One region of the Corallincola holothuriorum genome, then DNA from elsewhere that is predicted to be linked to it. Evidence: riboswitches for the same ligand, from Rfam matches in the RefSeq annotation. Region 1 holds a riboswitch; each other region holds the start of a gene.
The links. Region 1 has a riboswitch for cobalamin ahead of DU002_RS04785 (TonB-dependent receptor domain-containing protein). Riboswitches for the same ligand answer to the same signal wherever they lie in the genome.
Positions count from the first base shown of each region.

Region 1 (11,010 bases):
AATATTGATAGCTATGGTTCTTGTGGGATGTTCTGCAAAAGGTTCAAACCCCTCAGAGCAGCGAGCGGAGATTCAAAAAATGAATCAGGAAGTTATCAGCGCCGTATACAAACAGGAACCTGCGGCGAAGAAACTTATGGGTTCTGCTGCGGGTTACGCTACTTTTTCAAATGCTCAAGTCAACGTGATTTTTGTCGCTGGTGGTGGTGGCTACGGCATGGCTAAAAACAATTCGACTGGGAAAGTCACCTATATGGAGATGGGCGAGGGCGGTATTGGCCTTGGCCTAGGCGCTAAGGATTACCGAGTGTTGTTTGTTTTCCATACTCAGAAAGCCTTGAACTCATTTATTGATGATGGCTGGGTTTTTGGTGGTGAAGCTGATGCCGCAGCAAAGACTAAAGATAAGGGGGGCGAAGCCAGCGGTGGTGCAAAATTTGGTGATGTTACCGTGTACCAGCTGACAGAGGCGGGATTAGCAATTCAGGCTACGGCAAAAGGCGCAAAATACTGGAAAAGTGATGAGTTAAATTAGGGGCACTATTTGTCCTGTTTTATGCGACGACTTAGCCTCGCTTAATCGGTTGAGGTTAAGTCGTTGAATATAGATGTCAGAGTTATGTTTTGTGATTGCGCTCGTTAATTGATCTGCATCAATTGATTTAGATCAAGAGCTCCACCTGTTAGCCGCTAGATAATTTCATCGAAATAACAACAAGTGGTTAACACGATGAAAACAAAAATAGCGTCTTCTGTTCTCTGCGGTTTAGTTCTCATGTCCCCTCTTGCGGCACAAGCTCACCAGGCGGGAGACTGGTTAGTACGCGGCGGTATCATTAATGTCTCACCTGATGATAGTTCCGGTAATGTCTATGTCGATGGCTTGGGGTCAACCGATATGGGGATCGGGGTAGATGATGATACCCAGATCGGTCTTAACTTCGCCTATATGTTTACCGACAATATTGCCGTTGAACTGCTGGCGGCAACGCCATTTACCCATGATGTTGATCTGGAAAAGTCGCAGTTAGGGTTGGGCGATGGCAAGCTGGCTGAAGTCAGTCATCTACCACCGACGCTTTCTGTGCAGTATTTCTTTGGTACTAGCGAGTCGGTGTTCCGCCCTTATGTGGGGGTCGGCCTCAACTACACCGTATTCTTCGATGAAGAGTTTAGTGGCAGTCGTAAAGAGCAGGGGTTCAGCGACTTGGATCTGGATAGCTCTTTCGGTTGGTCGGCACAGCTGGGCGCTGATTATTCGATCAATAAAGATTGGTTCGTCAATGCGCAGGTGCGCTATATCGATATCAGTACGGATGCCGACTTTAAAGTGGGCGGCGCTAAAAGCAGTGTGAGTGTCGACATTGACCCTTGGGTTTATATGGCCAGTGTCGGTTATCGATTCTAATGGGCGAATACAGAGTAAAAGAGCGGGCTGGTTAGCCCGTTTTTTGTTGTGATCACCCATTGAAGCTAAGGCGCGATATAGGGCAGGTTGATGGTAAAGGCCACGCCGCTACCGAGTTTGCTATCGCAACGAATCGTGCCGCCAAGGTTTTGCGTTACCAGGTTATACACGATATTCAGGCCTAAGCCGGTGCCGCCTTGGTTGCGTTGGGTGGTAAAAAAGGGATCAAAAATATGCGGTAGATCCTGTGGTGAAATACCTTGGCCGCTGTCTTGATAGGTGACAATCACCCAGCTTTCCGCCGCTTCGACATCGACCCTGATCTCGCCCTTGTCCTTAGGGTGAAACCCGTGTTTATAGGAGTTGGTCATTAGGTTCGAGATCACTTGCCATACGATCCCCGGATAGCTGGTGATCTTCAGACTCTTATCGCAGTTAAGGTGGGTGGTGACATCAAAGCGCTTAAACTGTGGTCCTAAACTGACAAAGACGTCTGAGATCGCTTTCTGAAGTAGAAGTTCCTGTTTATGTTCCTGGTGTTGATCTGCGGCTACCTGTTTAAAGGTCTGTACCAATTGTGCTGCCCTATGCAGGTTATTTAGGGTGAGGTTAAGCGCATGGTGGCCATCGTTAAAGTAGTGATCCAAGTCGCTACGCTTCAGTTCTCCATTTGCCAGTTTGCGTTGCTGTATCTCAGTTTTTTCCAGCACCATGGAGGATGCCGTGATCGCTACGCCTAGCGGTGTATTGATCTCATGGGCAACACCTGCCACTAAGTTACCCAGCGCTGCCATCTTTTCACTTTCAATCAGCTGTTTTTGTGTTTGCTGCAGGGTGTCGTAGGCTCGTTTTAATTCTCGCTGTTGAGTGCGCTCATTACTGACGATACTGGTGTAGTCATTGAACCATTGCACCAGTTGGTTGATCTCCTGAATGGAGTATTGGGTGGTAATGGGATGCATTGATTCGCTATTGGGTTTGGCTTCGGTGACGGTGCGTATTGGTAAAATGATCCGGCGCGCAATATAGAGCATCGCCAGTATCATCAGCAGTAGAGAAAAAGCGATACAACCTATGGTGAGCTGGCTGATAAGGCGCGCGTTGGTCTGCAGGCGAGACTGCGGTATGACACCTATCGTACGCCAGCCCATATTGGTGATCTCTGTTTCTAAGTGGCGCTCTAGTGGCTCGGATGCGTTGAAGAGCGTGGCTTGAAAGCGGGCAGTGTCATCGCTTGCTGCTGTGTTCAGAGCTAATGTTTGGCCAATTTTGGATTGTGATGGGTGATAGATGATCCGGTTTTTCTGATCGACAATGATGTGGTACATCCAGTCTTGGTTTTGCGAGTGGGTGTAATCATAGAGTGCGCTGATCGAGAACTTCAGTACCAGAAAACCAACGGTTTGGTAGGCCACCAACTGTTCATCAAACTCTTTTAGCGAATAGAGTGCGGGTAAGACTAAGCCGTAGGGAGACTGGATATGTGTGTTGTGCTCAATTCCCGGCCAGCACAGTACCTGCTCGCGCTGCTGACATTGCTGCAACCAATTCGTAAACAGCGCGGTGTCGTAGGTGCCGTCAGCGGCAACGTCACCTACGCCGAATATCGAATCATCGGTGATGATTTCAACCGCAAGCAGATCATTGGCGCGGATCATTGAGCTGAGCTCCGCTTCGATTCTTGACTGCAGTTTGAGTTTTTCGATACGGCTTAACTCTGTTTGCTGTTGTGTTCGCAGCAATAGCTCTGCTACCGCGTCATTTTGGGCAATGCGGTTAGCGAGCCTTTCGGTATTGGTTGCCATTAATGCAACAGAAGCGGCACGTTCTTCAATCAGTTCTTGAGTCAGTGTTTCTGCTTGTTGGGTTAGCCCATTGACGGAGAGCTGGTAAGTGACACCGCCTAGTACAATTAAAGGCAGCAAGGTTGCGACCGCCATATAGGTAAGTAACCTGTTTTGCAGTCGGTTGAACCAGGCTGGCCCTGAGATCATCGTGTTACAGTTCCGTTGTGGTGATCAGTTTGACGTCAACTAACACGCTATCTTTTACCTTTTGCTTATTCAATAAGCTTACAACGGTTTGCACGCCCACATACCCCTGCTGGAAAGCCTGTTGATCAATGGTGGCAACCATTAACCCTTGTTCTATGGCCGAGCGGGCGTCGGGCACATTGTCATACCCAGCAATCTTTATCTGTTGCAGATTGTTTTCCTGCAGGTAAAGAGCCGCGCCCAGAGCCATCATGTCATTGGCACAGAACACCAGAGACAGATCCGGATGCAGCGCATGCACCCTTTTTATCACTGCGTAGGCCTGATCAAGGTGCCAGTTTGCCTGTTCCGAGGCGACGACGGTGATCTGCTCTGCTTCGTCGAATGCTTGGCGGGCGCCGTCTCTCCGCTGACGGGCGTTTTCGGCGGCGCGGGGGCCTTCAATAATCAGTGCCGAGGCTGCTTGCTCGACGCCACGACTAAGGTACTCGGCCGCCAAGTACCCCCCTTGATGGTTATCCACGGAGACGAATGGGATCGGTTCAAGACCGCTACGCGCCAGCGCATCCTGGTCGATACGGTTATCAATGTTAACCACGCTAATGCCGCTTTGTATCGCCTGCTTGAGTACCGGAATAATGCGAACAGAGTCAGCAGGCGCAATAACAATGGCATCGACACCTAATTTCAGTTGCTGTTCGATAATATCAATTTGTTGTGGCACCAATGTCTCATTGGTGCCTGATTTGACGATCAGCTCAATACCGCTCTCTGCCGCGGCTAGCTCTGCGCCACGTTGTAGCTCAATATAAAACGGATTCACCAACGACTTCATTACCAGTAGCACCCGAAAGGGTTTGGCTTTCTCGGTTGTGGGTGAAGGAGGCGTTGGCGCTTCATTACATCCAGCTATAACCAAGGCGCAGAAGATGATTGAGACACTAATCATTTGTTTTAACATTGAATACCACCCACAGATTGACTGTCGTAATTCAGCTGTAAGCATAGTTAATCGGCTGTCATAAGGGGAACTAAGTTGATCATCCCTGGCGAGAAGAGGGGGAAGTGAGAGCCAGCAGTATTTGGTGAGGCTATAAGAGGGGGAGTCACCGGGTTAGCGGAACTTATGGTCAGGTATATTAGCGAAAAAAACGGGCCACTATCTGGCCCGTTCATTCTGTAGCTATATAGCGAACACTGCTAATTACAGTGAAAAGCCGCGATACGAGACGCCGACAAAATACTCACTGCCAGGGGTGTTGTAGCCCAGCACATTTTGGTAGGTTTCATCGAACAGGTTGTTGGCTTTCGCCCGTATGGTCCAGCTCGGCGTGACATAATATGCTAGAGCGATATTGACTAGCTGATAGTCATCTAAACGCTGCCCGGCATCGCTACGCTCACCGTGATACTCATACTGGCCTAACAGCTCAAAATCTTGCCAATCATAACTCACCTGATAACTGGCTGTTTTCCGAGCGCGACGAATTAATTGTGAGCCTGTGGCCTGATCTTCTGCATCAACGTAGCTCAAGGTGGCTCGGTGATCGAGTCCGGCTGTACTGAAGTTAACAGTGGATTCTCCGCCGGTGATCTTCACTTCGTTGATGTTCTCTGGACTGCAGTTCCAGAATTCGTCACAGACCCATTCGATGAGGTCGTCTATCTCTGTGTAGTAGAGACTGGCGGTCACTTTGATGCCGGCATAGCTTGAACGCAGCAAGAGTTCATAACTGTCGGCAGTTTCAGAGGTTAGATCTGGATTGCCTTTCGAACCAAATGACTCCGGATAATAAAGATCATTAAAAGTCGGTGCCTTGAAGCTGTGCCCTGCATTGAGCGCTACCAGCAGTTTGTCTGTCACGTTATAGCCGATGCTGGCATTGTAAGTGGTTTCTGAGTCGATATTTTCGACATCATCGTAGCGAATGGCTGCTTCTGCGATCCACTTTTGATCTTGAAACAGGGCGTTGCCAAAGATCGCCGATACGTCGCGGGAATCTTCCTCATAGTCGGTGTTGGCGTTGATATCTTCGCGATAAAAATCAACACCGGCAGAAACCGTGAACGGGTTGTATAGCTGATAGTGGTTAACCCAGCTTACTTGCTTACGACGTGTTTCAAAGAAGTCGCCGTCGCCTTTGGCAATACCGTTGCCATAGTTCTTGTTGTAATCCCGAGTTTGGGAGAAGGCGAAGGTACTTAGCCATTGTTCTGTTTGGTAATTACCTCGCAGTTGCCAAAGGTAATTATCGTAATCATTCTTGTTGGCACCGTAGCTGTTGTCATAGTCGTTGCTGCCATCATCAACCTGGCCTATCCAGTCAACGACGATCTGCTCGTTGACGCGATAATCACCGCGGATCGCGGCAGATAAGCGATCGTAACCGTCGTCGTCAAACTCTGTATCTTCACGGGCATCAAAGCCACGGCTATCTTCGGCGCTCAGGCTGATGGTGGTGGTACCAGCATCGTAGCCAACACCTATCTGACCATCACCGCTGACGTATGAGTCGCTGCCGGTTTCGGCACCTAACTGATATTCACCTGCACTCATGCGACGGGTAAAAATATTGATCACGCCGCCAATCGCATCGGATCCCCACATCGAGGCTCTTGGCCCTTTCACCACCTCGACACGTTCGATCTGTGCCATGGGCAAGTTCTCGATCGCTTTGTTGCCAAGGGTAGCGGAACCACTGCGAACGCCATCGATCAGGATCAGAGTTTGGTCAGAGCCGGTACCGCGGGTAAACAACGAGGTTTGTTGACCTGCGCCCCCTTGCCGGGCAACGTCCAAACCGGCGACAGTGGCTAATAGATCGGCCAGTGATTTTGGTTGCAGCTTGTCTATCTCATCACGGGTGATCACTTCGACCGAGGCCATCACCTGATCCACATTTTGTGGTGTTCGACTGGCGGTGACTATGATGTGTTCAACGGGTTGTTCGTCCGTTGGCAGCACTTCGTCTGCCACCGCATGATTGCTGATAATACCGCCCAGTGTTAGCAGACAAACCTGGTACCAAGGGGTTTTGTTTGTTGTGGTTCGAAACGTGTTGTGCATTGTTTTCCTCATAAATGACGCCCTCCGCGTCAGGTTCAATGTGTAACGGCTTACCTGCCGCAAAATAGCTTGGGTCGGTTCCGGACTCTGTGATCATCGATCTCAGTTACCGTTGCGGGGGCAGTGCCGGATTTTCACCGGCTTCCCGAATGACATCAGTGGCTGAAACTGTGTCGCCCAAACCTGTTGTTTAACCGATTTTCTAATCGATTGAATTCTTCTCTTTATTCGTCGCCTTTTACTGTGTAACGGCTGCGTGCCGTCATCAGTGATTCACACAGCTTGTGCATGCCATCCAGCGCACGAGGTGAGAAGCGATGCAAAAGATCAGCATCAATACCATAGATCTGTTGATGTTTTACGGCTGGCAGTTCCTGCCAAGCTTGCCAATCGAAATCGGTCGCGCTGTTACTGCCGTGATCATCTGGGTGCACGATCACCTGGGCTTCGCTCAGTAGAACTTGCTCTAAGCTGACTTGCGGGTAGGCTGTTTTCGCCTCGGCCATTACATTGACACCGCCACAATGGTCGATCATTTGATGGATCCAGCTCTGTTTCGACACGCTCATTAACGGGGTGCCCCATAGCTGATAGAACACCTTGATTGGCGGTTGGTTTTTGTAGGCTCGTCTTAGTCCCAGCATGCGTTGGCGGTAGGCGGTCGCCGCTGCATGCGCTTGCTCTTGATAGCCAAGCATCTCGCCAAGCTGCTCCATTTCGTTGGCAACCTCTTCCAGCTTGCTCGGTTCGCTGTGGTAGATGGGATAACCCATACGCTTGAGTTGTTCGATATCACCGGGCTGATTTCCACCTTGCCATACCACGATGAGATCGGGCTTTAGTTCTATCACCCGATCGAGCTGTATGCCGTGATAGCCACCAATACGAGGGATCGATAATGCATCTTCCGGGTAATCTGCATACTCTGTTGTGGCGATGATCTTATCGCCGGCACCGATGGCATAGAGCATCTCAACTGCGTGGGGAGACAGGGCGATAATGCGCTGTGGCGTCGCGGCATAGGCGGTGAGTGAAAATGTGGAGATGGCCAATAGAGCCAGTGTTGTTTTTATCATCTGTTCGTTCCCTGAAGGCTTGGTGTGTCAATGGAAAGGAAGCTGTTGAACCGGGTTAAATCTAAATGTGTTTCGAAGGCGTCGGCAAGTTTATTAAGTTCCTGGTCGCGCAGTGTATCAACATCTACCGTGGCCAGCGTGTGACCACAAACCCAGGAGAGTACGGCGGCACAGGCGGCTGGGTGATCGAGTAATCCGTGCAGGTAGCTGCCGATGATCTGATTATCCTCATCGATCGCCCCTTCCGGTTGACCATTGAGTGTCATCAGTGGTCTTGAAAGCGCTGCCCCTTGGCTATCACCTGCGTGTATTTCATACCCCTTTACTGCTGCCTGATGTTCGTCGAGTTGCAGCTGCCCTGAGCGGTTTTCCAGGGTTTTAGCTGTCGTCAGGATTGTCTCCAGTTTCAGGTAACCCAAGCCAGCACTCGTTCCTGGGGAACTTTCTATGCCGTTGGGATCTGCAATATGTTGTCCCAACATCTGGAAGCCACCACAGATCCCTAGCACTTTACCGCCGTAGCGCAGGTGTTTATCGATCGCCTTATCCCACCCTTGCTGACGTAAAAAAGCCAGATCGTCACGCACGCATTTGCTGCCGGGTAGGATCACCAGATCTGCCGCAGGCATGGCATCCCCCATTTTTATCCAGATAAGGTCGACGGCAGGGTTTAAGCGCAGGGGATCCAGATCGGTATGGTTACTTATTCTGGGCAACACGGGAACGACAATTCGCAGCTGGGCTTGCTCTTTCAGCTGCGCGGCGTTAATGGCGTCTTCTGCATCCAGTTGCAGATCATGCAGATAGGGGATGACACCGAGTACCGGCTTGCCTGTTTCCTGTTCCAGCCAATCCAGACCCGATTGCAGCAAACTGATATCGCCGCGAAAGCGATTGATAACAAAACCAACGACGCGGGCCTGTTCACTAGGGGATAGCAGGGCCAGCGTTCCGTGGAGGTGGGCGAATACGCCACCACGGTCAATATCGGCAACAATAATCACCGGGCAATCCACCGCTTCGGCAAACCCCATATTGGCGATGTCTCTATCCCGTAGATTGATTTCGGCAGGGCTGCCAGCCCCTTCAACCAGGATCAATTCATACTGCTCAGCCAATCGCTGATATGAACTCAGCACCGCAGACATAGCCACGGTTTTATACTGGTGGTAATCAGTGGCATCCATATCTGCAACCGGATGGCCGTGAATGATCACCTGGGCGCCGATATCCGTATTGGGCTTTAGCAACACCGGGTTAAAGTCGGTATGAGCAGCAAGCTTGCAGGCTTCTGCTTGCAACGCTTGCGCGCGACCTATTTCACCACCATCGGCGGTGACAGCACTGTTGAGCGCCATATTTTGTGGTTTAAATGGCGCGACCTTGACGCCTGCCCGCTGAAACAGGCGACAAAGCCCTGCGACAGTGATGCTTTTGCCTGCGTCCGATGTCGTCCCCTGCACCATCAGTGTTGGGGCTGGGGCAGAGAAGGATTGTCTGGTGGTCAAAGCCTAACTCCCCATGCCTGCGCTGCGGCGACGTAAAATAATCAGGAAAAACAGGCTACCGAGTGCCGAGGTGATAACGCCGACAGGCAGTTCTTGCCCCGGTAGCAGTTTACGCGCCAGCACATCGATCCAAACCATAAATAGTCCCCCGGCCAAGCAAGTGGCTAGCAGGCTGCGCAGTACATTAACGCCTAGTAACATGCGTACCAGGTGAGGGATCATCAGGCCGACAAAGGCGATGCCACCGCAATAGGCCACCAGTGTGGCAGTGATTAAGGAGCTGAGCAGCAACATCACCACGCGCAGGCGGGCGACATTGACACCTAAGGTTCGTGCGCTCTCTTCGCCCGCTAAAATGGCGTTTAACTGCCGGCTGAAGCCGATAAAAAGCAGTAAGCAGCTGCTGGTGACAACGACCGGCAGCCATATATTATCCCAGCTGGCGCGGGTAAAACTGCCTAAGGTCCAAAACAGCACCGATGCGGTGGCCTGAGGATCGCTGGTGTAGAGTGCCAAGCTGGTCATGGCACTGAGCATAAATGAGGTGGCCACGCCCGCCAGTAGCATGCGCTCCACTTGTCCCGGACCGGAGCGACTGCTCATCGCCATCACTAAGATAACGGCCAGAGCACTGCCACAAAAGGCCCCCAAGGGGAGACCGATGCCATGGCCTATACCTAGAACAGCAATGACGATCACTGCCCCCAGCGAAGCCCCAGAAGAGATGCCGAATAGGTAGGGGTCAGCTAACGGGTTACGAGTGACGGTTTGTAATACCGCTCCAGACAGTGCTAGCCCCGCGCCGGCAACAAAGGCCAAAATGACCCGAGGTAAGCGAATATCGATAACGATACGCTGTTTGATCGCGCTGACATCACAACTGCCCCCCAAATGATGGCACAGAGCATGCCACACATCTGCTGCATCGATCTGGGCAGCGCCGAAGCTGGCTGCGAACAGCGGTGTTGCTAATGCAAATAGCAGTAGCGCCATTATTACCAACCAGCGAAAGGCGGGCCGTTGCCATAACTGCTCAGGCATGGTCACCTCCCGGTGGCTTATTGTTTGCGGTTAAGTAGCCATAGTGGTAGGTAATGCGCGGGTGACCATGGTCCGGGTGTTGATCGATACTGCTGCAGACTCCAAATACCTCACCGAGCATGCGTTCGGTTAATATTTCGTCAGGGGTTCCTTGGCCAATCAGTTTGCCCTGATCGATCAACAACAGCTGATCACAAAAGGCGCTGGCCAAATTCAGATCGTGGATCGATGCGATCACAGTGATGCCCAAGTGTTTGGCTAGCTCCAATACCTGAATTTGATAACGCACATCGAGATGATTGGTTGGTTCGTCCATCAGCAACAGCTTAGGACGCTGCACAATAGCGCGGGCGATCAGCGCGCGCTGTTTCTCGCCCCCAGACAGATGTTCAAAGGGCTGCTGTGCTAATGCCGTTAAACCCACCTGTTCAATGGCATCATCGACCAGTTGCAGATCATGGTGGCTATCCAATGCAAATGCGGCTTTATGGGGAGTTAACCCCATCCGTACCACATCACGCAATCGCAAGCCGAAGTTACCGGTGGTTTCTTGCAGTACCACAGCCACTTGCTGCGCAACGGTGCGCGCCGAGTGCTGCCATAAATTCTGACCGTTAAGGCGTACTTGACCGCTGGATGGTTTATTTACTCTATATAGACATCGTAGCAAGCTGGATTTGCCTGCGCCATTTGGCCCGATCAAGCCAACAAATGTGCCACGGCTAATCTGGAAATCTATCTGTTGCAGAATATGGCGACCATCAGCTTGCCAGCCAAGGGCGTCCACCTGCACCAGCGGTTGCTCTTGATTGGGCATCAGTGGTATCGCCTGTGATGCTGAGGTCGATACAGATGTTTAGCTTGGATATGCGCCACATTGCTTCCATTATTGAGCGCGGATTTTTAGGCGGGTTGA
Region 1 covers NZ_QPID01000002.1:417,970-428,979, forward strand. Annotated here, with positions in the region: gene DU002_RS04765 (lipid-binding SYLF domain-containing protein) at 1-535, shown strand, start outside; gene DU002_RS04770 (OmpW family outer membrane protein) at 731-1,408, shown strand; gene DU002_RS04775 (sensor histidine kinase) at 1,474-3,402, opposite strand; gene DU002_RS04780 (substrate-binding domain-containing protein) at 3,407-4,363, opposite strand; gene DU002_RS04785 (TonB-dependent receptor domain-containing protein) at 4,607-6,469, opposite strand; cobalamin riboswitch at 6,525-6,665, opposite strand; gene DU002_RS04790 (cobalamin-binding protein) at 6,694-7,545, opposite strand; gene DU002_RS04795 (cobyric acid synthase) at 7,542-9,011, opposite strand; gene DU002_RS04800 (FecCD family ABC transporter permease) at 9,057-10,094, opposite strand; gene DU002_RS04805 (ABC transporter ATP-binding protein) at 10,087-10,911, opposite strand.

Region 2 (11,010 bases), 160 kb from region 1:
CAGCGTACTGCTTGGCGTACTGCCTGAGCCTATCCAAATACACGGCGTAATCTTGCTCCGCAAAGAAGCAGGCCTGTCGATTATTACCACGTTGAATAACGTGTTGAGGAATACCGGGAAGATTTAAACGAGGGAGCCTAGCCATCACGTCAGTCCTTTGACATAAAACCTTAAAACTAGCCCTGTCCGGCAAAAAATCAACTTCGCTGATAGCGAAAAATACACAATAAAAAAGCCGCCAAAAATGGCGACTTCGTAGAAAGTCAACCTAATCAAAACAAAGACCAGCCAAAATTAATGACTCTGACCCCTTTGATCGATCGACTCTGACCCCTTTGATCTGACCCCTTTGATCCTTTGATCTTAATAAAGGATAGTTTAATCCTGACGATTGTTTTTTTCGCCACAATAATAAACCTTTTGAGCATCAGCATTACTAAGAGACAAGTCATCTCCCTCTCCATGCTCATCAATACCATTCTCCCCGAATGAATAAACTATTTCTTTTCCTTCATTACGTTCAACCATTATAACGTTTCCCCAAGCATCGCTAAATATTTCCCGGTCTAGGTCGAAGGTCTTTAGTTGCAAGATATCGTGAGTGTCAAGCAGCCTAACTATAGACAATTGATAGTCAAGACATCTCAACAGAGATTTCCCAGTAAAGTTAATTAAATAAGGAAATCTAAGGGAAAATAGGATAGTCAAAAACAAGATTCCAACGACAAAAATACAGATCTTTAGAAATGTTGACATACCTATCTCACCTTAGAATAGCCTTAAACAGATAATGAAAAACTTTCTACTAGAAAGCTACTCCACCGGCATTGTGAAGTGAACCTGGGTCATAAGTTCGATGTGTCAATTGACCACCTTGAAAGTGATCTTTCATTTGCCAAATCGACTTAATCCATCTCTTATCCTTATATGGTAAAGGTATAGCTACTGCCGAGAGAGGATCTTTACCAGTGTATAGAGAGCCAAAACCGGATACAGTTATGCCTGAAAGATCTCTACTCAGAACTTGTGCCAGGCTTCCATATCCAGGGTCATCAACCGGTGGCGTTGCGCTGTTACACGCTAGCAAATCGATATGGCCTTCTGGAGCCATTTTATCTCGCAGAATATCTGATAACTTCCAGCTTTTTCTTTCGCTATTACTAAGTCTTGCATAGCCGTTAGGGTGAATACTAATACTGCCATTTTCACCGACCATCATAATACCTGGTTTACCATGTTCTAAAAGTGATAATTCATGGACTGATTCATTTTCTAATCCACCTATAAACCCAACAAAATCATTAGCATTCATATAACCATGGTCAGTTCCGTTAACGTTAACTCTTGCATGCCCATTGGGATCAACAAACCCTGTCGGATTCCCCCCAACATACCCATAAGTATTCAACCCACCGTTCAGGCCAATCGGGTCACTCTGAATATACCGCCCAGTGTTGGGGTCATAATCCCGGAAGTAGTTATAATGCAGCCCACTTTCACCGTCATAGTATTGGCCCGGGAAGCGCATATTGAAATAGATCTTCTTGCCATCACCGTCGGGATCCATAGGCAGCATCACATTTTAAATGATTCCTTGGTTTCACCCATCCAAAAGCTTGCCTTCGATCAATGAAACTGTAGTTCACCAAACACCACATCTAGTGCCTTATGCTTTTTACTGCCACTATATATACAGATTGTGGTCCGCACACATGCGCAAGCATGGGGACAATAGGGAATCCGGTGAGAAACCGGAGCTACCCCCGTAACTGTATCTGGTTGGTACGCTGCATCTTCTGTCCATATCTGATGGGCAAAGCCACTGGCTTAGCGCTGGGAAGGCGGCAGTTAACTCAATACCAGAAGCCAGGAGACCTGCCGCAATCACCAATGCCATGCTGGGCGGGGTGCACCAGTGCAACATGAATGATTGGGCGATATGGTCAGCGCTAGTTGATGTTCGCCTACTTATCATGCTGTGACTATTTGCCCTCGCTTACCATCGCCCTACATCAATCTAAGCAGTACAGAATAATAAGTTCAGGAGATGAACATGCAGCAGGTCGTGATTAAACGGGATGGCAGTCGCGCCCCTTTCAACCCCAAACGGATCCAGTTGGCGATACAAAGCGCTTGCGAAGTGGTCGGCATTCGTTCGGCAAAAATAGCTGAGCAGATCACCGAGCAGGTAGCGAGTCAATTAGCACCGCTTTCCGAGTTGCATATCGACGAGATCCAACAAGCTGTGGAAGACAGCTTGATGGCCAGCGAGCAAAAAGCGGTGGCCCGCGCTTACATTGAGTACCGTCACGACCGCGATCTGGCCCGGGAAAAAGCCAGTCACCTGAATCAGGAAATACGCGGCTTAATGGAGCAGAGCGACCTGAATCTGCTGAATGAAAACGCCAATAAAGACAGCAAGGTGATCCCCACCCAGCGCGATCTGTTGGCGGGTATCGTCGCCAAGCATTACTCCCGTCGTCATATTCTGCCAAAGGATGTGGTGAGCGCCCACGACCGGGGAGAGTTGCACTACCATGACCTGGATTACGCGCCGTTTTTTCCGATGTTTAACTGCATGCTGATTGATCTAAAAGGGATGTTAGAGCAAGGCTTTAAGATGGGTAACGCGGAGATCGATACGCCAAAATCGATTGCCACTGCCACGGCGGTTACCGCACAGATCATCGCCCAAGTAGCAAGCCATATCTATGGCGGCACCACGGTCAATCGTATCGATGAGGTACTGGCACCTTATGTCACCGCCAGCTACGAGAAGCACTTGGCGACAGCTGCCGAGTGGCAGGTATCGGATGCCGAGTCGTTCGCCCAAGCGCAAACCGAAAAAGAGTGCCATGACGCGTTTCAGTCATTGGAATATGAGGTGAATACCCTGCACACCGCCAATGGCCAAACGCCGTTTGTGACCTTCGGCTTTGGTTTGGGTGAAAGCTGGCAAGCCAAACTGATCCAACGTTCCATTCTGCAGAACCGTATTGCCGGATTAGGCCGTAATCGCAAAACCGCAGTTTTTCCGAAACTGGTGTTTGTCATTAAAGAGGGCCTTAACCGCAGCCCGCAAGATCCCAACTACGGGATAAAACAGTTGGCCTTGGAGTGTGCCTCGAAGCGCATGTATCCAGATATTTTGAACTACGAGCAAGTGGTGCAAGTCACGGGTTCCTTTAAGACACCGATGGGCTGCCGTAGTTTCTTAGGTCAGTATGAAGAGGACGGCGTGGAGGTTCATGATGGCCGCAACAATCTGGGCGTGGTTAGCCTTAACCTGCCAAGGCTGGCGATGGAAGCTGACGGTAACGAAAAGAACTTTTATCGTTTGCTTGATGACCGCTTACTGTTGGCCAAAAAAGCGCTCGATTCGCGCATCGCCCGCTTGGAAGGTGTCAAGGCACGCGTCGCACCGATCCTTTATATGGAAGGCGCTTGTGGCGTGCGCTTAAAAGCCGATGATGATGTACTGCAACTGTTCAGGAATGGCCGCGCGTCTATTTCCCTCGGCTATATCGGCCTGCATGAAACCATCAACGCACTCTACAACCAGCAACAAACGGCTACCGATGCGCACCCATTCGATGACCAAATGTTGCAGCAAAAAGCGCAAGCGATTGTTGCGCATCTGCGTCTGACGACTGAACGCTGGAAACGGGAAACGGGCTTTGGCTTTAGCTTGTATGCCACCCCCAGTGAGAACCTCTGCAGCCGTTTCTGCCGCTTAGACACCATAGAGTTCGGCATTATTAAAGGGGTAACGGATAAAGGCTATTACACCAATAGCTTTCATCTCGACGTTGAGAAAAATACCAACCCCTATGACAAGCTCGATTTTGAGATGGCCTACCCTGCGATCAGTAATGGCGGCTTTATCTGCTACGGCGAATACCCCAATTTGCAGCATAATCTGCAGGCGCTAGAAGATGTGTGGGATTACAGTTACGATCGCGTGCCCTACTACGGTACTAACACGCCGATAGATGAATGCTACCAGTGTGATTTCACAGGCGAATTTGATTGCACCAGCAAAGGCTTTACCTGTCCTAGCTGCGGCAACCATGATCCAGCCAAGGTATCGGTGACGCGTCGGGTTTGCGGCTATTTAGGCAGCCCAGATGCGCGGCCATTTAATGCTGGCAAGCAGGAAGAGGTAAAACGCCGAGTGAAGCACCTGTAATGCACCTAAACGCCTATTACCCTGTGGATGTGGTCAATGGCCCCGGTACCCGTTGCACCCTGTTTGTGTCAGGGTGCGAACACCAGTGCAAGGGCTGCTATAACCAGTCGACTTGGCGTGCTGACAGCGGGATCTTATTCACCTCAGAGATTGAGGATCAGATCATTGCTGACCTCAACTGCACGCGGATCCGCCGCCAGGGGCTATCGCTGTCAGGCGGCGACCCCTTACATCCGGCCAATCTGGACGCTGTATTGCATCTACTAAACCGAGTTCGCAACGAGTGCCAGGGCAAAGACGTTTGGTGCTGGACCGGTTATCGTTTTGGGCAACTCACCACCGAACAGCAGCAGGTCACCGCCCTGATAGATGTGCTGATCGACGGCAAGTTTGAGCAAGCATTAGCATCGCCAGAACTGCCTTGGCGTGGCAGCAGTAACCAACAAGTCATTACACTCAACTGCACCAAATGATATCTTTAATGTGCGCTCAAGATAACAGACGGATAAGCAGCCAAATGATCACGCGTATGTTCCAAGACTTCCGAGTAGAGATCCGAACAGAGCGTGGCGCGTTGTTCAAACGTTTCACACCCCAATCGGCAAGCGACTGGACAGTAATGATAGAGATGTTCGAGGGATGGCGAGCGCTGGATTTCTCTGAACAAATACTGACGATGATTGATGAGCAACAAGCCATCAGCCAGCAAGAATACACGCTGCTCGCCAGCTATTTTAAATTTGGTGAGATGCAACAAGAGAGACGCGTGTTTAAGGTCACGATCCATCGACTAACCGCGACTCATCATCTGTTACGCCCAGCCCTGCTCGCGGGGTGCTCAGCTACTCTCTGTAGTCTGCTGTTCGGCACGCTCTTTCTTTTGATATACAGCGCTGCAATCGCCCCTCATGCAGATATCACCTTAAGCGTATTCTTATTGGCTCTAATAACACTACCACTGGCAATGATTGCTGGCGGTTGCTTCGGACTGCTACAAAGGCAGTGGAAAGAGACCAAAGTGATGGGATTTGTGATGGCCACATCGGTACCACCGATGCTTCTTTTTTGGTTGCAATTTCGTTCAGTGGAAGCGTTGCCAGAACTTGCGTTTGCAACCGCCACTCTAGCAGGCGGCGCTGCTTATCTGCTCTTTTTAAAGCTATTCAAACTCAGCCTACGGGAACAGTATCTGCGGCTTTTTCCCAAATAATCTCACCAACAACACAGATTCACCGCGGTTGATCAGGCTTATTGGCATACTCCAGTTCGCAGTTACTGCTTTTGAACGTTAACTGCGGAGGTGGCTCAGAGAACAACAGCGATACCACGCTACTTTCAGGCACTTCAAATACAGCTTTGCAGCCATCGCTAAAATATATCGTCCGCGCTTTATAATCGATTGATTCAAGCGTTTCTGCGACCTTTGGATGCGCGGCGATAAAATCGGTCATCACTCGCAAATCTTCTGCCACCTGGTATTTAGGAGCCATCATGGCTAACGACACTGAAGAATAAATCAAACATAGCAATCCGAAACCAAGCTGACGCATCTAATAACACCTCCGTAAGAACTCCAAGTTTAGATAGCCTGCCATGGCGTGTCGAGACAGAGCCATTCTCATCGCTCAGTCTAATACTCCGTTCTGCGATAAACAGCCCCTGAGTCCCTTTTCAAAACGATCATGATCGGCCCGATTTCCACCTATCACAACAACGCGGCTATCGTCACACTGCTTTAACGGGCAGCTAGAGAGCACACCATTAACGACATTAAATGCAACGTTGCCCTGTGAGGTACGAAATACCCCCTTTACCCGCTCAAATGGCAATTCGGTTAGCAATGCATAGAGCGGCAGATAGTCAAAGGTTAGCGACCCTGATGCGATCCAACTTGTGCTGAGCATCCCCATATCTTCATTGCTATCGATCCTTACCAAGCCAGTAAGATCTTTGTCAGTCAGCTCGATGCGCTCATCACTCAAAGCGCTCTCATTGGTCGCCACACCGACGGCTGCGGAAACACCGACGCCAGTCGTACCAGTATCAGGATCTTTGCCTTTAGCTGGTGCGGCAAGCCACCCCAGCGCTAACTCACCCTGACGGGTCTGCTTAACCGGTAGATGTTGTAAGTTCAACTCGGTAAGAAATTGCTCTAACGCCTCAAGCTCTCCCCCTAGATAGAGATCCGACTTGTTGGCAACAATAAGGTCTGCCACCTGATGCTGTTGAATAAAGGTGTCATGGCGTCGATATTTTGAATCACTTAAGTTACGCGCATCCACCAAAGTAATGGTGGCTTGCAACTCAATCACATCCTGATAGTGAACAGCTGACAGCGCAGCAATAATCTCCTTCGGATGACCCAAGCCTGTGGGTTCAATGAGTAAACGGTCGGGACGAGCCTGTTTGATTAATTGGTTCAGCGCCACCTGCATAGGTACGCCTGCGGTGCAGCACATACAACCGCCGGGCACTTCCCGAATGAACAACGTGCCGTTATCACCCTGCGCGGCCTGCGGATCGCCACTGATTAAGGCCGCATCGATCCCCACTTCGCCAAATTCATTCACTAAAACGGCCCAGCGCTCATCGGCCGGTTTATCTTGCAACAGCTTCATGATCGCTGTCGTTTTACCGACACCAAGAAAGCCGGTGATGATATTGGTGGGGATCGCCTGAGTAATAATTTTCACGAGCAAAAATCAACTAAGAATCTCGGGGGAGGCCAGCTTATCATGGCTTGATGCCAATTCAGAGCCAGCCTGCAACAACCTAATTATAATCAGACAACGCGGCGCAGTTTCACGGCATAAAACTAGCGTACCGGCAGCCAAGTGAAAGCTTATTCTAATCAACTCCGTTGTCAGAACTGTTCACTGTTACTGTAATTGGAACGCCTTCGCCTGACGCCGCTGCTCTGTTGTGCGACTCAACAATGCTTGCTGAGTTAACAGTTCATCACCAAAGAACAAACCATCCAGCTTTTTCAGAGCATCAAAATGATCTGTGAGCACTTGCTCTACCCGATCTAAACGCTGCAAGGTCATTGGCGTACAGGATTGGCCATGCAGATCATCATTGACGTCCAATAGATGGGAACGAAAACTCTCTACCAGAAACAGATCATCGAGTGCTGAAGGCGTGGATAAAGCTTGTTGCCAGCGCTGAACAAAGCCTTGCACCCAATCAAGTACCTGTTGCTGTGCTCCTGCTTTTTTAAGAGCTGCGTACTTACGCTGATAGGCCTGCAACGCCAGTCGCTTCTCTAATTCGAACAGCGACATGATCTCCCGCTGCGACCAAGTACTCTCTTTTTTCAGCAAATAGCCAAAGAAATTGCGCGTTTCCAGCCGCTCCACACTGTGGAATAGCGGCGCATCCAGCCCACAACTATTAAACTCACTGAGCGGATCAAAGGTGTAGCAGTAACCAAAATCGAACAGCGAGATATCATGGCCATCAAACAGAATATTACCGGGGCACAGATCCCACTCGATGATCCCTTGAAGTTCGAAGTTAACAACAGTATCAAATAACTGGGTCAGCACCACTTCATTGAATTCGGTTAACAAGTTTCCCTCAATCCATGGGGATAACATCACCCCATGTTGGAACGACGCATACACAGTCGGCACAACATGGGCAAACGCTTTGCTGGTTGCAGCTTGGTTTTTTAGCTGCTGAAAATCCCGCCGTCGCTGCACTTCGTTGAGAAATGAAGTTTGCCCATCGACATTCTTAACCAAACTCTCAGGCCGTTTCAGTTTTAAGTTCCAATCTTTACCATCAACACGGATATGGTAAACATGGGCGGTTAGACCGCCGGCAAAGGTCTCCACGACATAAGCTGAATCAGCGGTGGTTTGCCGCAGTTGCGCCAAGGGCAAAGGCAATAGCGCCTCATTCCCCACGACAATCTCCTGCCCCGAGGCAACAAAATCTAACTGTGACTGCTGGCGCTGTTGTTCACGGTTCATATCCATTCCTATACAGATGACTTAAAAGCATGGCAGGATTATCCCCATCTCCTTTAACAGAGATCATCCACCCTTAGGGTGGAATCTTTTATTTTCATACCAGCTTATCGCAACACGTTGACTACGACACGGAGCGCCGCACAAAACAATGATCGCCACAGAAGCCTTGGCAGTTAGTTCTTTGGATGCTGCCCCCTGCACAAACGAGCTGAGCCCGTTAGACCCCCTGTGGCAACTCAATCCAGCACTGGCAAATCCACCGAACACACGAATAACGCTACTTCACGCCCCAACAGGCTACGGCAAAAGCAGTTTGGCAATGCATTGGTTAAGCCAGTGGCAAGGTTGTTGTTTCGGCATCAAACTCGACCCGAGCGATAATCTGCTCAGCGCCTTTGTCATCCATCTCACCCAGGTGCTGAATTTGCCCACCATCGCCGCAGAGCAAGAGCTAAGCCAGGCCTCTGACAACGCCATTTTGAGTGTATTAAAAGCTCAACTTCAGCAATGGCAACCCAGTCAACCCGCGCTACTGGTGTGTGATAACTTACACCTGATCACTGAGCCAAGCATTCAGCAACTGCTGCTCTTTCTGTTCGATTTAGGCTTGTTCAAACTGATCCTCTGCTCGCGCCATGCCCATGCTGACTGGCTCAGCCATTATGATTTGCAGGGTGAGCTTTCCGTGGTAGACCGTCACGACCTGCAACTGAGCATGGCACAGGTGACCGCACTCACCCAGTCGGTAGACACAAACTTATCCACCGAGTGGCAACAGCAAACACAACAGGCTTTACAGGGCTGGCCCGCCCCCTGGCGAATGGTGTTGCGACTGTGTGGCCGCGGCGTTCCCTCGGATCAGGTCGACCTTGATGAGATCGGCGCCAACTTGTCCGATTACCTGGTTCAGCAAACGATCCAACCCCTACCTCCCGCACAACAACATTTGCTGCTGTCATTAGTCCCATTTGCACAGTTTGATGACGCGTTACTCACCGCACTTGATCCACAGCAACCACACAAAGCGTGGCTGAGTAAGTTGATCCTGGAGCAGCTTTTTATCAGCCGCACTGACACCGGCCAATATCAAATGGTGCCCTTCTTCCGACAGGCGTTAAACCACTACCTGGTGATCAATGATCCCGAACGATTGGAGATCGCCAATCACAATGCTTGCCGCGCACTGCTTAAGCGACAGCAATGGCATGCCGCTGCCGAGCTGGTCAAACAACAACACAGCCCCATGCTGGCAATCGATTGGTTAGAGAGTGTCGGTTGGCACTGTTTCCATCTTGCACATTACAGGCTGCTCGACGACGTTTTTTCGCTATTAAGCACTGAGCAAAAACAGCATCACCCAGAGATCGCCTTGCTTTATGGTTGGTGGTTGCTCGAAGCACAAAAAGACAGTGGTCTGAGTAACCAATGGGTGCAGCAATTGCCCTTGCCAGAATGGGATGAACCGCAGGTCGCACGATTTAAAGTGCTACAGGCTGAGACTCACTATCAGTTTGACCTGTTAGCAGAAGCATTACGTTATGCCGAGCAGGCACTGCCTCTGTTGACACTTCCCCACGACAGATTGTCTGCCATGTTTACCCGTGCCATGGCGTTACTATGGCTAGGTCAGGTCGATGACGCAGCAAAGCAACTGCAACACCTGCAGCCCCTGGCCAACACCGAACATCAGCACCATATCGCACTGGCGGCTACCTTACGGCTAGCCAATGTGGCGCAGATCCGCGGGCATATCCAGAAAGCACAGGCATTAGCCGAGCAGGCCCATGAGCTCGCGCAGCAACGACAACTGCTCAGCGACCACCTGTACGATGCTATTCAACGCACCTTAGTTGAGATCTACCTGCAACAAGGAGACCTTAGCAGCGCACAGAAAGCATTGGAACGCGGGGAAGAATTAACCCATCCGAGAGGCGATTATTGGCTGTTTCCTTACGTCACATGGCGTTTGGCCATTGCGCTACTGCAGGGCAAACCCACCTCATCCTTAATCTCCGATCTGGAAACTCGATTAGCCAATGACTTTATGTGTCGCCAATGGCGCCATCGCGCACGCACAGTACTGCAGATGTGCTTTCAGTGGCGCGGTGAAAAAGAAAAACTGCGGCAGCTTGAACAACAACTGAGTTGGCACAAGTCACCCAAAACCATCCCCGATCTGCAGGATAACTTGCTGTTCGGCAGAAACCGCCTGCTGGCAGGGCAAGTGTTACCCCATGACTTTTCGCTGCAAGCGCCCTACTGGGACGAAATTGGCGCCTGTCAGGTGGCTGCGCAACTGCGCTGGATAGAGGCCATGACCGAATGGAACAAAGGTAACTCGGCATCACTCAAAAGCGTAACAAAGACGATTCAAGCCTGGCTGGAACAGAGGTATATCGCCGAGTTCTTGCTGTTGGGTGAGCAGGGCCTGAGCCTTTGGCGAAAATTAAACAATGACTTTAAAGACAACGCCAAGGCGCTGGATAGTCTCGCATGCTGGCAGCAGTTGACGATGCAAACTGCCAAACAAACAAGTCCCCCAGTCTTACCCCCTGACGAACGCCTGACCAAAAAAGAGTGGCAGGTATTGCAAGGCATTGGTCGTGGTTACTCCAACGAGCAGATCGCCGCACAGATGCATGTGGCTCTCTCCACTATCAAAAGCCATGTGAACCATATCTACAGTAAATTAGATATCAACGACCGCAAGGCGGCCAAAGTCATCGCGGCCAAATTAAGCCGCAAGGATTAAGCAGTAAGGATTAAGTAGTAAGGAAGTCCTACCCGGAAAAATCCACCCCAGAGGTGGATGCTGACATCCCGCTCTGACATGAACTGGAATGA
Region 2 covers NZ_QPID01000002.1:580,216-591,225, reverse strand. Annotated here, with positions in the region: gene DU002_RS05580 (transposase) at 1-145, opposite strand, end outside; gene DU002_RS19340 (hypothetical protein) at 379-528, opposite strand; gene DU002_RS19420 (RHS repeat-associated core domain-containing protein) at 806-1,576, opposite strand; cobalamin riboswitch at 1,684-1,897, shown strand; gene nrdD (anaerobic ribonucleoside-triphosphate reductase) at 2,054-4,189, shown strand; gene nrdG (anaerobic ribonucleoside-triphosphate reductase-activating protein) at 4,189-4,662, shown strand; gene DU002_RS05555 (hypothetical protein) at 4,707-5,399, shown strand; gene DU002_RS05550 (hypothetical protein) at 5,419-5,739, opposite strand; gene DU002_RS05545 (CobW family GTP-binding protein) at 5,815-6,876, opposite strand; gene DU002_RS05540 (protein kinase family protein) at 7,069-8,166, opposite strand; gene DU002_RS05535 (LuxR C-terminal-related transcriptional regulator) at 8,315-10,918, shown strand; gene DU002_RS05530 (hypothetical protein) at 10,976-11,010, shown strand, end outside.
Region 2: linked by a shared signal. The riboswitch ahead of nrdD (anaerobic ribonucleoside-triphosphate reductase) and the one ahead of DU002_RS04785 (TonB-dependent receptor domain-containing protein) in region 1 are both predicted to bind cobalamin.

Region 3 (11,010 bases), 310 kb from region 1:
TAGCCACCGCAGAAACAGCATATCGACATCGTGAGTGGTGAGGTGGGATGAAAATTAAAGGGTTGTTGCTGTTTGCCAGCGTATTGCTTTTGGTTTTAACCAATGTATTGGCCAATGAACAAGCTGATGGTACGCCAAAACCTCGTGCGGCAATGACTGCCGATCACAGCAAATTTGAACAACTGGATCAGGCGTTTGATTACGCTCCGGACGTCACCGAAGCCTGCTTGGAATGCCATACCGAAGCCGCTGAACAGGTACATGACTCATTTCATTGGCGTTGGGCTGCGAAAGTAGACGGCAAAATGGTAGGCAAAGGCGAGAACGGTTTTAACAATTATTGTGTCGCTGCCCGCGGTAATGAGAGCTGTACTCAGTGTCACGCTGGCTATGGTTGGCGTAATGATAAATTCGACTTTGAAGCGGAAGAGAATGTCGATTGCCTGGTGTGTCATGACACTACGGGCACCTATAAAAAATCCGCGGCCATGTCTGGCCACCCTTACTACGAAGATACCTTGATTGGTGGTCAACTGATCCCCGCCGTGGATCTGCGCCGTGTGGCACAGAATGTCGGCCAACCACAGCGAGAAAATTGCCTCTCTTGCCATGCCAACGGGGGCGGAGGTAACGGTGTAAAACATGGCGACACCGACATGTCATTGGTTGACCCAGTGCATGAACTTGATGTGCACATGAGCAGTGACAAGCTCAATTTCAGTTGCCAAACCTGTCATAAAACTAGTGGCCATGAGATCGCCGGACGTTACAACGGCAAGGTGGCATTTGTTGATCACCAATTAGATATGGGACGCGCCGAGCGTGATGGCAAAAACCTCTCCTGCGAGTCCTGTCACGGCAACAAGCCCCACGATCAAAGGCAACTCGACAACCACACCGCCAAGGTAGCGTGTGCCTCCTGCCATATTCCGGAGATGGCCCGAGGCCCTTACCTGACCAAATTGAGTTGGGATTGGTCCACCGCGGGTCAGCTGAAAGATGGCAAGCCATTCTCTGAAGATGCGCTGTTCGACGGTGTGGAAGCCCATCGCTATATGTCGAAGAAAGGCACCTTTACTTGGGGTAAAAATGTGGTGCCAGAGTATCGCTGGTACAAAGGTGAACTGCAGCAGAAAACTCTACAGGACGTCATCGATCCGATGGCTGCCCCTATTGATATTAACCCGCCGACCGGTGACTACCGTGATCAGGATGCCCGCATCTGGCCATTTAAGATCCATCGCGGCAAACAACCCTATGACACTGAATTTAATCGCATCCTGCCGATCAAGCTCTATGGCAAAAAAAGCTCCGGTGCATTTTGGACTGAATTTGATTGGCAAAGAGCATTGCAGGTAGGGGCTGACAATAACCATGTTGAATTCAGTGGCAGTTACGGGTTTATCGAGACCAATGGCTACTGGCCTATCAAACATATGGTGGCGCCCGGTGAGCAAGCGGTGGACTGCATTGAATGTCACCAGCAACAGGGGCGCTTGGCGGGGTTGAACGATTTCTACCTGCTGGGACGAGATTCCCATTCGCTGGTCGACGCCTTCGGTGCCCTGGCTATTTTTGGCGGCCTTTTCGGTGTGGCTGGCCATAGTGGCTATCGCTATCTGTCGGCACGGCGTCGTGCCGTTAATAATGCCAAAACTTCTTGAGTCAGGAAAACAACATGAGTGCTGTGGTTGTCATTTTTAAGAGATTTGAACGTTTCTGGCATTGGGCGCAGGCGGCGATGGTGTTGCTGCTGATCGTGACCGGATTTGAGCTGCACGGTTTTTTCCGCTTGTTTGGTTTTGCTGATGCCGTGTCATTGCATGATTGGGCTGGCTTCTCGTGGGCGGTGTTACTTGTGTTGGCATTCACCTGGATTTTCACTTCCGGGGAGTGGCGTCAGTATCTGCCGCGACTGGAGGGACTTGGCGCCACCGTGCGTTTCTACCTGCTTGGCGTATTCAAGGGTGAGTCACATCCCCATCACATGACACCGGCACAGAAGTTCAATCCGCTGCAGGGAGCTGGTTATCTGGGGATCGTGTTCGGGTTGTTGCCGTTACAAGTTGCCACCGGCTGCCTTTACTTCTTCTTCCCTGAATTACGCGCGGCCGGTTGGTTGCAGAGCATTGATTGGGTGGCATGGCTACACACCTTTAATGCCTATTCCTTGCTCAGTTTTCTGGTGATCCACCTGTACATGATCACCTTCGGTAAAAGGATCTCCTCCCATCTGCGGGCGATGATCACCGGTAAGGAAGAGGTTTAGCAGTGTTTGAGAACCGGAAATAGAACATACATTTGTGATTGGTTAAGAGGTTAAAGAGATGAAAAAAATAGTCTTAGTAATGATTGCCGTGATGCTGTCGTTCAGTGCCCACGCTGATGCTGATAAAGGTAAAAAGTATTACCTCAAGTATTTGCGTCCCTATTTTGAAATCAATGGTCAGGAGTTTGCGTCAGAACATCTGAAAGTCGAGTGGAAGCGCTTCTTTAAAAATGACGGTAAGAAGTTCATCAAGAAATTCTCCAAGCAGTACCCGCAAGCACAAGAGTTTTTGGAAAGTGACACCTTTCAAAAGATCGCCCCGGATGTCGCTGATTTTGCCATCAAGTATGCGGCTGACAGTGGTGAATTAGCTGACTGCAACTAGCCGGCCTATAAAAACAATAAGAGAGTTTTCCAATGAAGAGATTAACTGGTGTGGCTGCCGCCGTGCTGTTAGGGCTTTCTATGCCCGCGATGGCGGATCTGAACGATGATGTTGAAGCACTCAAGCAACAGGTGCGCGAGTTACAGAAAAAAACTGGCGGAAATCATCTTAACTTCAGTGTCGATTATCGTGTGTCGATGGACAACATTGAGTATGAGTTGGCGGATGGTTCGACCGCCTCAAACGATGACTTACTGGCTAATCGTTTGTGGTTGAATATGGGCTATCAGTATAACGAAAAGCTGCTGTTTCGTGGACAGTTGGCTTACAACAAAGCCTTTGGCGATACCGCCATGCATAACCAACGTAACGAATCAGGCTATGCGGATTTTGATTGGGTGGTGAGTGAAAACTTAGACGACAACACCATTAAGGTGAAACAAGCCTATTTCCTCTATTTGGGGGATGCCTTCTTCGGTAATGAGCAGCTGCCATGGACATTCAGTTTGGGTCGGCGTCCTTCGACCACTGGCTTTCTCGCTAATCACCGCGAAGGGTTCGACAAAGCCAACTCACCGCTGGGTCACTCAATCAACGTCGAGTTTGATGGCCTGAGCTTGAATCTGCGGTTGGAAGAGCTGACTGGACTCACAGGTAATGCTCTGAAATTTTGTGCGGGACGGGGATTGAGCAATGCTACTTCCCGTTTCAGTCCAGCGGGAACCGATTACGCCAAAGATCCAGACAAAACCGACGACATTGATATGGTGGGCATTATCTTTACCCCCTATAACGACGGTCAATACGATGTGAAACTGCAGGCATATCATGCCAACAACATGATTGGTCTCGATATGAATGACATCATGATGACAGGTGAGCAGACCTTCTATGATTTCGGTGATCTGAATAACGTTACCTTGTCAGCCGAGATGAACGGGGTGGGGGAGTTTATTAATGATTTCCTCGACGGCACCCGTCTGTTTGCCTCTGTTTCTATGTCGCAGACCGATCCCAACAGTGATATGGCGATGTTGGGATCAACAGAAGATGAGCGTGGCTATTCCTATTGGTTAGGGGTCAATGTACCGGGCTTCTTCGACGATGACTCGTTTGGTTTTGAGTTCAATCACGGTTCCAAATACTGGCGCTCGTTCACCTATGGTGAAGACACCATGATAGGCTCCAAGATCGCCGCACGTGGCGATGCCTACGAGGCCTACTACAATCTACCGCTGGTGGATAAGGCGCTGACACTGCAACTGCGTTATACCTACATCGATTACGACTATACCGGCAGTAACGGTTTCTTTGGCAATGCCACCGGCACGCCAATGCGTATTGACGATGCTTGGCAGATGGCCCAGATGATGGGGATGCCGCCACCGGTAAAAAATGCGCAAGATATTCGCGCAGTGATCCGTTATCAGTTCTAGTTGAACGGCTGCGAAGATGACAAGGCAGGGAGCTCTTCCCTGCCTTTTTTGCTTGCAGGACTTATAACCAATGACTGATCTAAATCAACAAAATGGCATTGATAACGATTCGCATTTAGATTACATTTGCCTTCATCGAAGTTTGGAGGCGTTTATGTTTGTTTGCATCTGTCATGGCATTACTGATACTCAGCTGAAAGAAGCCGTGGCAAACGGTGCTCAACGTTTGGCTGATGTGAAACGTTCGATGGGCGTTGCCAGTCAATGTGGCAACTGTGCTTGTAAAGCCAAGCAGGTGATCCAAGTGGCTTTGGCTGAAATCGATGACTCCTTGTTTGTCAGTGCGGCTTAATATCGTTTTATCACTCCCGCTCCTGCGCTCCGCTGAATGCTTTATCTTTTCCTCCGCCATACTGAAAGCCCTCTTTTGTTCTCAGTGCACTTGCACCTCGAGCTTGCTCAAGGGGTGAGACCTTTGCCCCATCTTCTTGGCTAACTCATTGTGACGACTTGGGTCGCTCGCTATAGTGGTTTTACTTATCTGATTCCTCACAGGGATGTTGCTGTGACAAACCTATTTGAAGGGCGCTCTAATCGCTTGGTGCTGTTGATATTTTTAGCGGTTGCCTTGTATGCGAGTTATGCGCTGATCCAACCCTATATACAGCCGATTATTTTGGCTTTATTGATCGGTATGCTGACCGTTCCTGCCCATGATTGGCTGGTCGTAAAGTTCAATGGTCGCAAGAACAGTGCAGCCATTGTCAGTTGTCTGTTGCTCTCTTTAGTGCTGCTTATTCCGTCGATTTTGGTGATGATAGCGATCCTTAAACAGGGCGTCAGTTATTCCAGTACCGTGCGAGAGTGGGCTGACGGTGGCAATGTCCATCAGCTATTGGGTCATCCTTGGGTGATCAAGATAAAGCAACTACTTGGCCAACTGCTGCCTGAAGACGCCCTGCATCCCGAAACCATTAAAGCTAAAGTATTGGATGTTGGCAGCGGCATGGGCAAACAGTTTGTCGGCATCTCTACCGCCATGCTGGGCAGTATCACCACCTTTTTTCTGAACTTTACCCTGATGCTGTTCGTACTGTTTTTTGTACTGCGGGATCATGAAAAGTTGATCCGGTTTTTCCGCCACGCATTACCTTTGTCGCGTAGTCAGGAAGATGCATTGTTGGCTGATATTAAAAAGGTCAGCAAGTCAGCCTTACTGGGCTCATTGTTGACTGCCATCACTCAAGGCTTTGTTGGTGGCATAGGTCTATGGATGGCAGGCTTTCCGGCGCTGTTCTGGGGTACGATGATGGCGTTTGCATCGTTGATCCCCTTTGTCGGTACCGCCTTAATATGGGTACCCGCCGCGATTTACCTGTTTGTCACAGGGGAGACTGGCTGGGGCATCTTTATGGTGGTGTGGGGCGTTGTCGTCGTTGGTTCTATTGACAACTTCCTGCGGCCTTTGTTTATGCAAGGGGCATCGATGAGTACCGTAGTGGTGTTCTTTTCCTTGCTCGGTGGCTTACAGGTATTTGGTTTGATTGGGCTATTATATGGGCCACTGATCTTTTCTATTACCCTGGTGCTGTTTCATCTATACGAAAAAGAGTTCTCTAATTTTCTCGATGATCAGGACGGCCGTTAATATTTTGCCGACAGGGGGTTGCGGTCATTGGATATATATTGGTTAATTGCGAGGAACGATTATGTTTGTGGTGATTTTTGGACGTTCAGGCTGTCCTTTCTGTGTGCGGGCAAAAGAGTTAGCGGAGAAGTTAACTGAGGATCGTGACGACTTTAAGTTCCGTTACATCGATATTCATGAAGAGGGGATCAGTAAGGCCGATCTAGAAAAAACGGTTGGTAAGCCGGTAGAAACGGTGCCGCAGATCTTTATCGATCAGGAACATGTTGGTGGCTTTACCGAGTTTGATGCCTATGCCAAAGAGCATTTGCAGTAGGCTTTCCCGCCATACCTATCTTGCAGAGGGAGTTTTCTCCCTCTATTTATCGCACTTGCCAGTTCTCTTGCTAGAAAAGCAGGCTTAAAACACCCACTTCTTATCTTTAATCAGATTAATTAGCATGTTCTTGCGGTAAATTTAACCTGTTTTGCGCTGCATAAACGACTGCAGGTGGCTAATTGTCATCGCTTTTTGTTTAGTCAGAACATCCACTTAAGGGTTTAGGCACCCTATTTCTGTCTCGCTGTTTTAAAAAGGAATTGAAAATGAGATTGATACCCGCCCTCTGTTTTATTGCATCTGTTTTACCCTGCACTTTGCTTGCTCAAGATGAGATGTTGAGTGCTGAAGATCAGGCTTATCTGGCATGGTCTTCGGAGTTCTTATCATCGCTGGATCCGCAAACCGGCGAGATCCTGTTGCCGGGCAGTATGGCTCGACTTCATGTGTCGGATGATTTCTATTATCTCGACCCGCAAGATGCCGAGCGTGTGCTCAGCGAGGCTTGGGGAAACCCGCCAGGCACTGGCGCTTTAGGGATGTTATTGCCTGCTGGGCAGACTCCGCTGGACGAGGATTCCTGGGCGGTTGTCATCTCATTTGAAGAAGATGGTTATGTTTCTGATGAAGATGCCTACAACATTGATTATGACGAACTGTTAGAAGAGATGCAGGCGGATACCCGGTCAGAGAGCGGTGAGCGCGAAGCAGCAGGTTATGGCTCAATTGATTTAGTCGGTTGGGCAGCTCGACCTTACTACGACAAAAGTCGTCATCAACTCTATTGGGCGAAAGAGCTGGAGTTTGACCACGATCCCAATCATACCCTGAACTACAGCATCCGCAGCTTAGGTCGCAAAGGCGTGCTGGAGATGAATTTTGTTGCTGGTATGAACCAACTTGATCAGATCAATGGCAGTTTAGATAGCGTACTGGCGATGGTGAACTTCGTTGATGGTCATCGTTACGAAGATTTTGACCCCACCTATGATGAGGTAGCAGCTTATGGCTTAGGTGCGCTTGTTGCCGGCAAACTGGCGGCGAAAACGGGTGCTATTGCCGGTTTTTTGCTGCTGTTGAAAAAGTTTTGGTGGCTGGCTTTAGTTGCCATTGGTGGCATATTCCGCGCTATCACGGGTAAGAAAAATTAGTTTTTGAAGGTTACCCTGTAAACCTTGCGTCGCCGACGGGGATATTGGGGTCAACACCTAGCGTGAGTTGATGCTCTCCGAATGGAGAGCATTGAGCAAATCTAATTTTTGCATTTGTAATGCTCATTTTTTATTTAACTTCTGTATATCAAATCACCTTTTAAACACTATATGTTGACGTAAATCAATTCTTGAACCACTATATGTGCCGAACGGTTCCCAAGGGCTTCTTCAATAGAATGTCCACGGATTAATAGGGAATGCGGTGAATTAGTGGTGTTTTTTTCGCTAATAATTCCGCAGCTGCCCCCGCAACTGTAAGTGCAGAGCCACGCTCAATAGCCACTGGAATGAGATTCCGGGAAGGCGAGTCAAGGCGAAGACGCACAAGCCAGGAGACCTGCCGTCGCGGTGTGTTTTTCGCACCAACTAACTGATTCGTCAAACATCGGGCGGGGTGATCCGGTGTGTGGCTCGACCATGCCCGGCTGTTCGCCTGAACGCTAGCATGGCTGGCGTCATACCTTCCCCTGCCTTGTCGCTACGGAGTTCGACAAGGTGAATAACAAAAATATCTCAATTGCCAAACGTGATGGCCGCCATGAACCGCTCGATCTGGATAAGATCCATAAGGTACTCACCTGGGCGGCAGAAGGGCTTGATACTGTCTCTGTATCTCAAGTCGAGCTTAGAGCACATCTGCAATTTCACGACGGAATTACCACGTCAGATATTCATGAAACATTGATTAAGTCTGCGGCGGATCTGATCTCGGAAGAGACACCTGATTATCAATATCTGGCTGCCCGGCTGAACATCTTTCATCTGCGTAAAAAAGCCTATGGCCAATACACGCCGCCTTCGCTATACCAGCACGTGGGTCGGTTGGTGGATCTGCAACGTTACGATGCCCAGCTACTAACGGATTACAGCATGGAAGAGTTCGCCCTGATGGATGGTTTTATCGACCACCAACGGGACTTGGACTTTGCTTACGCTGCCGTGAAGCAGCTGGAAGGTAAATACCTGGTTCAAGACAGGGTGAAAGGAGAGTTCTACGAAAGCCCGCAGTTTCTCTATCTGCTGATCGGTGCGTGTTTGTTTGCTAACTACGACAGGTCCATTCGTCTGGATTATGTACGTCGCTTTTATGATGCGGTGTCTACGTTCAAAATCTCTTTGCCAACGCCGATTATGGCGGGCGTGCGTACGCCAACTCGCCAGTTCAGCTCTTGCGTGTTGATTGAATGCGGTGATTCGCTGGATTCTATTAACGCCACCACCTCTGCGATTGTGCGCTATGTCAGTCAGCGTGCGGGTATTGGTATTAATGCCGGACGTATTCGCGCGCTTGGTTCATCTATCCGAGGGGGTGAGGCCAATCATACCGGTTGTATTCCATTCTTTAAGCACTTCCAAACGGCGGTGAAATGCTGCTCTCAGGGCGGTGTTCGTGGCGGTGCTGCGACGCTGTTTTACCCGCTTTGGCATTTAGAAGCAGAAGAGTTGCTGGTACTTAAAAACAACCGCGGTGTGGAAGAGAATCGGGTTCGGCATCTGGATTATGGTGTACAGCTTAATCGGCTGATGTACCAACGTCTGCTAAAAAATGCGGACATTTCACTGTTCAGTCCGTCAGATGTACCGGGGCTATACGAGGCGTTTTTTGCTGATCAGGATGAGTTCGAAAAGCTCTATCAGCAATACGAGCAAGACACCAACGTTCGCAAGAAAACCATTAAAGCCGTTGAGCTGTTTTCTCGCTTATTACAAGAGCGAGCGTCAACGGGCCGTATCTACATTCAGAATGTTGACCACTGTAATACCCATAGTCCGTTTGACCCGGCTAAAGCGCCGATACGTCAATCTAACCTGTGTCTTGAGATCGCGCTACCTACAACGCCACTGCAGGATATTAATGACAAAGAGGGCGAAATCGCGCTTTGTACGTTGGCGGCATTTAATCTCGGTGCGCTTAAGTCGTTAGACGAATTAGCCCCACTTGCCGATCTATTGGTGCGTGCATTAGACAGCTTATTGACCTATCAGAACTACCCCGTGCCTGCGGCGCAGCAAGGCTCGCTGAAACGACGCACTCTGGGTGTGGGTGTGATCAACTATGCCTACTATTTGGCCAAAAACGGCGTGAAGTATTCTGATGGTTCAGCGCTGGGTTTGACCCACCGTACCTTTGAAGCGATCCAGTATCATCTGCTGCAAGCATCTAACCAATTAGCGCGTGAACAGGGCGCTTGTGATGCCTTTGCTGATACCACCTATGCCCGAGGCGAATTGCCGATAGATCACTACAAAAAAGATGTGGATGGTTACTGCGATGAACCGCTGCATTGTGATTGGGAAGGGCTACGCGCTGACATTCTGCGTGATGGGCTACGCAACTCCACCCTCACTGCATTGATGCCCTCTGAAACCTCTTCTCAGATCAGTAATGCCACCAACGGTATTGAACCCCCGCGAGGCTTTGTCAGTGTTAAAGCATCGAAAGATGGGATCTTGAAGCAGGTGGTTCCTGAGTTAGAAACACTCCGTGATAGCTACGAACTGCTATGGAATATCCCGAGTAACACGGGCTATTTGCAGTTGGTCGGAGTGATGCAAAAGTTCGTCGACCAAGCTATTTCTGCCAACACCAACTATGACCCCGCGCGATTTGGCGAAGGCAAAGTGCCGATGCAATTGCTGATGCAAGACCTACTTAGTGCTTATAAGTGCGGCCTGAAAACGCTTTATTACCACAACACTCGCGACGGTGCGACGGACAAGCATTTATCCAACGAGTCGCCAGTAATGGGAGAGGCTCGCCCAGCTGAAACGACCGTTGTAGAAAACGATGACGAGGGCTGTGAAGGCGGCGCTTGTAAGATTTAGCCTGAGCGGATTTTTTAAAGGATAAAAAGCCCCCTCATCCCGCCCTTCTCCCCAAGGGAGAAGGAGACAAGAAAAGCGGACGGGAGTGCGCTTGTGCTGTTGCCCCCTCTCCAAGGGGAGAGGGCTGGGGTGAGGGGTATTTAAATGAATCGCAAACAGAACAATAAAAGCGGAACAAACTAATGGCTTATAAAAGCTTTAATCAAAACAAATTTGAGACGTTCAAGCAGGATATGTTCTTTGGTGAGAACGTGAATGTCTCCCGTTATGACCGGCAAAAATATCCGGTATTCGAGCAGCTCATTGAAAAGCAGCTTTCATTTTTCTGGCGTCCGGAAGAGGTCGACCTTTCTACCGACCGTAAAGATTTTGCCGAGTTACCCGCCCATGAGCAGCATATTTTTCTTAGCAACCTGAAGTACCAAACTTTGCTTGATAGTGTGCAGGGGCGTTCACCTAATATGGCTCTGTTGCCACTGGTGTCACTGCCAGAAATCGAAACCTGGATCGAAACCTGGGCATTCAGTGAAACCATTCATTCACGTTCGTATACCCACATTATCCGCAATATTTTGGCAGAGCCGGGGGATGTGTTTGATGACATCATCAACAATGAACAGATCATTGCTCGTGCAGAAGCGGTTTCTCATTATTACGATGATTTGATCTTACATGCACAGCTATATGCTACTGGCGGCGAAGGTGAATATCGTATCAGTGGTAGTGATACCCCCGTACAAGTCAGCTTGCCAGCCCTGAAACGCAAACTGTATCTGACCTTAGTGTCGGTGAACGTGCTGGAAGCGATCCGCTTTTATGTCAGCTTTGCCTGCAGTTTTGCTTTTGCCGAACGTGCCACCATGGAAGGCAACGCCAAAATTATCAAGCTGATCGCCCGTGATGAAGCCCTACA
Region 3 covers NZ_QPID01000002.1:103,027-114,036, forward strand. Annotated here, with positions in the region: gene DU002_RS03440 (tetrathionate reductase family octaheme c-type cytochrome) at 48-1,664, shown strand; gene DU002_RS03445 (cytochrome b/b6 domain-containing protein) at 1,679-2,269, shown strand; gene DU002_RS03450 (hypothetical protein) at 2,328-2,654, shown strand; gene DU002_RS03455 (DUF3373 family protein) at 2,687-4,090, shown strand; gene DU002_RS03460 ((2Fe-2S)-binding protein) at 4,245-4,442, shown strand; gene DU002_RS03465 (AI-2E family transporter) at 4,656-5,738, shown strand; gene DU002_RS03470 (GrxA family glutaredoxin) at 5,800-6,054, shown strand; gene DU002_RS03475 (DUF2167 domain-containing protein) at 6,324-7,208, shown strand; cobalamin riboswitch at 7,404-7,630, shown strand; gene nrdA (class 1a ribonucleoside-diphosphate reductase subunit alpha) at 7,767-10,097, shown strand; gene nrdB (class Ia ribonucleoside-diphosphate reductase subunit beta) at 10,280-11,010, shown strand, end outside.
Region 3: linked by a shared signal. The riboswitch ahead of nrdA (class 1a ribonucleoside-diphosphate reductase subunit alpha) and the one ahead of DU002_RS04785 (TonB-dependent receptor domain-containing protein) in region 1 are both predicted to bind cobalamin.